One region of the Citrobacter meridianamericanus genome, then DNA from elsewhere that is predicted to be linked to it. Evidence: riboswitches for the same ligand, from Rfam matches in the RefSeq annotation. Region 1 holds a riboswitch; the other holds the start of a gene.
The links. Region 1 has a riboswitch for cobalamin ahead of btuB (TonB-dependent vitamin B12 receptor BtuB). Riboswitches for the same ligand answer to the same signal wherever they lie in the genome.
Positions count from the first base shown of each region.

Region 1 (3,352 bases):
GTTTATTGTCTGCATCAGCGCTATCAGAACCGCACCATGCCTGTGGGACTACCGGGCCTGGCTGCCGCCTGTTTTATTCTCGGTGTTCTGTTGTACAGCACAGTGGTACGCGCTGAATACCCGGATATTGGCTCTAACTTCTTCCCGGCGGTACTGTCGGTGATTCTGGTGTTCTGGATCGGTTTTAAAGTGCGTAACCGTAAACAGGAAATTGTGGAGTAATCTTTGTCGGCCGGGCAAGCGAAGCGCTCCCGGCCAGGTCATCACTTATTTTGCGGTCAGTAACACGCCGCACTCCATATGGTGCGTATACGGGAACTGATCAAACAGAGCCAGACGTGAAACATTGTGCGTCTGGCTTAACGTTTCCAGGTTCTTACATAATGTCTCCGGATTGCAGGATATATACAGAATACGCGGATACGCCTGCACCATTTTCTCTGTTTCGCTGTCCAGACCGCTGCGCGGTGGGTCCACGAAAATGGTTTCACATTGGTAACTCTTCAGATCGATTCCCTGCAAACGGTTGAACTCGCGTACCCCGTTCATCGCCTGAGTAAACTCTTCGGCCGCCATGCGAATAATTTGTACATTATCAATGTGGTTAGCCGCGATGTTGTACTGCGCAGCAGCCACGGACGGTTTGGCGATTTCGGTGGCCAGTACACGGTTGAAGTTTTGCGCCAGGGCTAACGAGAAGTTGCCATTGCCGCAGTACAGCTCAAGCAGATCGCCTTTTGACCCTTTGGTGACATCAATTGCCCATTCCAGCATCTGGATATTCATGGTGGCATTCGGCTGGGTAAAACTGTTCTCAACCTGGCGGTAGATAATCTCTTTACCTGCTACCGGCAAGCGTTCGTCAATGTAGTCCTGGTCCAGCTCAATTTTGGTTTTGGTTGCCCGACCAATCAGATGGACGTTCAGGTTTTGCGCCCGCAGCGCATCTCGCAGCGCTTCGGCTTCCTGACGCCATTCATCATCTAATTTTTTATGGTACAGCATCGATACCACCGCCTGATCGCTCAGGGTTGTGAGGTAATCAATCTGAAACAGTTTGTGGCGCAGGACGTGGTTGTTGCGAACGCCGTCGATCATTGCCGTCATCAGCGTGTTGATGAGCTCGCTGGCAGCCGGGAAGCTGTCGACGCGAATACGGCTTTTGGTCTGGCTGTCGAACATGATGTGGTACAGGTCATCACCGTCATGCCACAGGCGGAATTCGGCGCGCATACGGTAATGGCTGACCGGTGAGCGAAACACTTCCGGAGCCTGTGCATAAAATGGCGTCATTAAGCTCTGCAGACGCACTACTTTTTCAGCTAACTGGGCGTCGTACTGTTCTGTCGGAAGGTGTTCGGGGGTCATGATGCGTCCTGAAAAATAAAAGTACGCGGGGATTGTAGGGATTGCTCAACAGATGTCCAGTCATTGATGATTTCCGATAATGTGATATGCGGTCTGGACACCAGGTTGTAACAAACTGTAGCATCCGTTTTCCGGTCCTGTGAGTTAAAAGGGAATCCAGTGTAAATCTGGAGCTGACGCGCAGCGGTAAGGAAGGTAAGAGATGAGCGCACCTGGTGCAGACACTGCGGCTTGCCGCGGGAAGTCATCGTCTCTTTATGTCGCCTCCAAGCCCGAAGACCTGCCGGCTAACGTCGCATCTGGTCTTCATCATCGCGTACTATCGGTGGGACCTGCGGCATCCTTCTTAAATTGTGGATGCTTTACAATGATCAAAAAATCATTGCTGTGCACGGCGTTGTCCGTCACGGCATTTTCTGGTTGGGCACAGGACACTCGCCCGGATACTCTCGTCGTCACTGCCAACCGTTTTCAGCAGCCTGTTAATACTGTTCTTGCCCCCACCGATGTGGTCACGCGTGAAGATATTCAACGCTGGCAGTCAAAAGATCTGAACGATGTCATGCGTCGATTGCCAGGCGTAGATATCTCCCAGAGCGGCGGTATGGGTAAAAGTTCCTCTCTGTATGTTCGCGGCACTGAATCTCGTCACGTTCTGGTATTGATTGATGGTGTGCCGATGGCACGTGCCGGCATCGGCAATGCGATCGACATTGGCCAGATTCCGGTATCGTTGGTGCAGCGTGTTGAATACATTCGCGGACCCCGTTCAGCAGTGTACGGCTCTGGTGCGATCGGTGGTGTGGTTAACATCATTACGATGAGTGATGAAGAGAAATCGCAGATCAACGCGGGTATGGGGACTGATGGTTATCAAACCTATGACGGCTCGGTTAATAAGCGGTTTGGTGACACGATGGTGACGGCGGCTGGTGCTTACCAGACGACGAAAGGTTTTAACATTCAACCCGACTCACCCTACAGCGGTGACAGCGACCGCGATGGTTATCGCAATAAGCTGTTCTGGGGCGGCGTTCAACACAAGTTTAGCGATAACGTCTCCGGCTTCTTCCGTGGTTATGGATATACCGCTAATAGTGATTATGACCAGGGTTCGTGGGGTAATCCTGGAGGGAATGACGAAGCCCAGAATTACACGCAGTCCTGGGATTCAGGTCTTCGTTACAGCTCTGGTATCTACTCCTCCCAACTTATTGCTAACTACCAGCATCTCAAAGATTACAACTATAGCAACGAACTCGGCAGTTATGCGGGAGACGCTACGCTGGATAATATGGAACAACGCTATATTCAGTGGGGAAATAACGTTGCGGTTGGGCATGGGGCAATTAGCGGCGGTGTCGACTGGAAACAAGAGAAGCTGACATCCAGCAGTACGACGAAATCAGATGCTTATAAACGTGATACAACGGGACTTTATCTGACCGGGCAGCAACAAATTGAGAGCGTCACGCTGGAAGCCTCGGGCCGTGAAGATCATGACGAACAATTCGGCTGGCATGGTACCTGGCAGACCGCAGCTGGCTGGGAGTTTGTTGATGGCTATCGTGCAACGCTCTCTTACGGTACTGGTTTCCTGGCGCCCTCGCTGGGTCAGCAATACGGGGCGACGCGCTTTGCCTCATCCTATGGACCGGGTATCGCTGCCAACCCGAATCTGAAACCGGAAGAATCTAAACAGTGGGAAGCAGGTATTGATGGATTGACAGGGCCGCTTAATTGGCGTCTTTCCGCATACCACTATGAAATTCAAAACCTGATCGACTACAAGAATAATCAGTACGTCAACGTTAAATCAGCCACGATTAAAGGGCTGGAATGGACCGGAAACTTTACGACAGGCCCCGTAGAACATAATCTGACGCTACAATACGTTGACCCGCGTGATGATGACACAAACAAGGTGCTCTATCGCCGTGCAAAACAGCAGGTTAAGTATGAGTTAACCGGACAGGTCCAGGAT
Region 1 is NZ_CP101036.1:5,018,704-5,022,055, reverse strand. It holds gene NMD08_RS24400 (YijD family membrane protein) at 1-222, shown strand, start outside; gene trmA (tRNA (uridine(54)-C5)-methyltransferase TrmA) at 268-1,368, opposite strand; cobalamin riboswitch at 1,484-1,671, shown strand; gene btuB (TonB-dependent vitamin B12 receptor BtuB) at 1,736-3,352, shown strand, end outside.

Region 2 (3,352 bases), 2.4 Mb from region 1:
TCCCATCATCGGCGCCTGCGCGGGTGCTGCAATTTATCGTTATTTTATTGGCAAAAATTTACCGTGTAATGCGTGTAAGCTGGAGGAAAATGAGAGCTAGCTTCACGGAAAAAGCTTATTTTTGAAAGGTAAAAACTGTTTTCGTGATCCGGTTTCCTGAACCGCTGAAAAAGTCTCCCAACAATGGGAGACTTTTGTTATGTTCGCTGATGACTTTCATCATTGCTCAGAATGGCAGGATGAAAATGAGTGTGAATAATATGTTTCTTTATAACAATAAATTAACTGAGAGGTTTTATCATGATTTCTGCGAGTGCCCTGAACTCAGAACTCATTAATAAAATCGCACAGGATTTTGCACAGGCCACCAGTCTGGCCGTTGTGGTTGTCAATATTCACGGTGATGAAATTTCTGAGCTCTTTAATTTCACTCCTTTTTGCCAGTTGATGCGCCAGCATCCTCAGCACAGCACCCGTTGTCGTATGAGCGACCGCTGCGGAGGGCTGGAAGCGTCTAAATCCGATCAACCCTGCATCTATCGTTGTCATGCCGGACTTACTGATTTTTCCATTCCTCTGGTCATCGCGGGCCACCTGGTTGGGTTTGTGCTCTGTGGTCAGGTACGCTTAAGTAACGACGTTGGTCTGGTTGATATTCTCAACGTCGATGACCGCTGGCAAGCTGATCCCGAACTGGTCAATGAATTTCGAAATGTACCGGAAATGGACTATTCACGAGTCATCGCCTCAGCAGATCTGCTGAAACTCATTGTAGAAAACTGTCTTAAGAAACAACTTAATTTTGTCGTTATCAAAGACAATCCACAGCAGTCAGAGCCGGTACGCACTAACCGCAGTACCAATCCGCATGACAGTAAGATGAAAAAAGCCCTGCGCTATATTGATGCGCATTTATCAGACGAATTGCGTCTGGAAGATGTCGCCTCACATGTTTTCCTTAGCCCTTACTATTTCAGTAAATTGTTCAAAAAATATCAGGGTATCGGTTTTAACGCATGGGTAAACCAACAGAGAATGGCAAGTGCCAAAGAGTTGCTTTGCCACAGTGACTGGAGTATAGCCAGCATTGCGCGTAATTTAGGCTTTTCGCAAACCAGCTATTTTTGCAAGGTGTTCCGTCAAACGTATCAGGTTACGCCGCAGGCATTTCGCCAGCAAATAAATGTCATTTCACGCGGAGAGTCTGCGTAAATAGCAATATTTTGCTATTGCCGATTTTTGATATGTGGTGCTATGCCAATCATTATAAAATGAAAAATAATGACAGCTGCCAATAAATTGTCATAGCGCAACAAAATAATAGTATTAGAGGGATAAACTGCACCAGTTTTTATTTTTGTGATGAGATACAGTGTCTGTGTGAAGGACTTTCTTTATTCTTTAACGACATTTTCATTCAGAATACGAACTTATGAAGTCAATGGGTTAAGGCCAGAATATTGGCTGAATGAACCCGGAAAGATATTAAATTGAATTATTGTCATGAGGTCGTGAATTTACCTCATAACATAGAGCTTAATTAATCAGGCTCTTGAACTGACAGGTTTGCCACGTTTGTGGCAGGGAAGGGGGTGAGAATCCCCCGCAGCCCCCGCTGCTGTGATGCTGACGACCCCGTATTGACCACTGATCGCAAGATTGGGAAGGGCGGGTGAGGATGACGCTAAGCCAGAAGACCTGCCTGTCAGTGACTACCAACAACTTCGGTGGGAAGTGGGTGGTTCAGATGCATACAGTCGAGAGACTGGGTATCTCTACACCCCTACCACCCTGAACAGGATCAGGGTATGGCGGCCAATTTTCACGCATTTGTTCTTGCAGGTACCGGAAGCGGCTGTGGTAAAACCACGGTGACGCTGGGCTTGTTGAGCTTGTTGAAAAAGCGCGGATTACGCGTCCAGCCTTGCAAAGTCGGTCCTGATTACCTTGATACCGGCTGGCATACCGCGGTGTGCGGTACCGCTTCCCGCAATCTTGATAGCTTCATGCTTCCCGTTCCCACGCTGAACGCATTATTTCGCGAGCAGATGCAACATGCGGATATCGCCGTTATCGAAGGTGTCATGGGACTGTATGACGGCTATGGTACCGACCCAAACTATTGCAGCACTGCCGCGATGGCCAAACAGTTAGGCTGTCCGGTTATCTTATTGGTTGATGGCAAAGCCGTTTCCACCTCGATCGCCGCAACAGTAATGGGCTTTCAGCATTTTGATCCAACCCTGAACATCGCAGGCGTCATTGTTAATCGGGTCAACAGCGAAACACATTACCAACTGCTGAAGGTGGCGATCGAACGTTACTGCGCCGTACCCGTCTTAGGCTACGTTCCCCGTGTGGACGGCATTGCGCTTCCTGAACGTCATCTGGGTTTAGTTACCGCGCGCGAGTCGGTTATCAGCCAGCAACCGTGGCAGGCATTCGCCGCGACGCTGGAGCAAACCCTTGATATCGACGCGTTGTTGGCATTAAGCCAGTTAAACACCCTTCCTGTTGGCGAATGGCCCGCGCTACCGGCAGCAGACGCAGGGGCAGGGCTAACGCTTGCCATCGCCGATGACGAAGCATTCAACTTTTACTATCCGGACAATATTACGCTGCTGGAGCGCACGGGGCTTAAGATTGTCCGTTTTAGCCCCTTGCACGACAACTGCTTACCCGACTGTCAGATGATCTGGTTAGGAGGCGGATATCCTGAGTTACATGCTGCAGCGCTGGCCGGAAATGTCCCGATGCTTGAACAGTTGCGGGCGGCGCACCAACGAGGCGTCGCGATTTACGCGGAGTGTGGGGGACTGATGTATCTCGGTAGTTCACTTGAGGACAGTCAGGGCGAGACCTGGTTGATGGCGGATATTATTCCCGGCCACAGCAAAATGGGTAAACGTTTGACCCGATTTGGTTACTGTGAAGCGCAGGCCGCGCAGCAAACATTATTAGCTGCCAAAGGCGAAGTGCTGCGCGGTCATGAATTCCACTACTCCGATTTTACCCCTGAAACGTCAGCAGTGATGAACTGTCGCAAAGTTCGCGATGGCAAAACGCTGCAAGCCTGGTCTGGTGGCTGGCAGTCAGGAAATACCTTCGCCAGCTATCTACACGTTCATTTTGCTCAACGCCCGCAGATGCTTAACCATTGGCTGGCAGCCGCGAGGAGTGCGCTATGACGATCCTCGCGTGGTGTTTTGCCTGGCTACTCGATTTTATCATTGGCGATCCGCAGAACTGGCCGCATCCGGTGCGCTGGATTGGCAATCTGATTTCTGCCGTGCAACGTGTTGTTCGGCGTTACTGCCATAGCGACCGCGCGTTACGCATCGGTGGCGCGCTG
Region 2 is NZ_CP101036.1:2,124,034-2,127,385, forward strand. It holds gene pduF (propanediol diffusion facilitator PduF) at 1-100, shown strand, start outside; gene pocR (regulatory protein PocR) at 301-1,212, shown strand; cobalamin riboswitch at 1,546-1,721, shown strand; gene NMD08_RS10040 (cobyrinate a,c-diamide synthase) at 1,809-3,188, shown strand; gene cbiB (adenosylcobinamide-phosphate synthase CbiB) at 3,185-3,352, shown strand, end outside.
Region 2: it holds a riboswitch for cobalamin, as region 1 does, so the genes downstream of both, NMD08_RS10040 (cobyrinate a,c-diamide synthase) here and btuB (TonB-dependent vitamin B12 receptor BtuB) in region 1, are expected to answer to the same signal.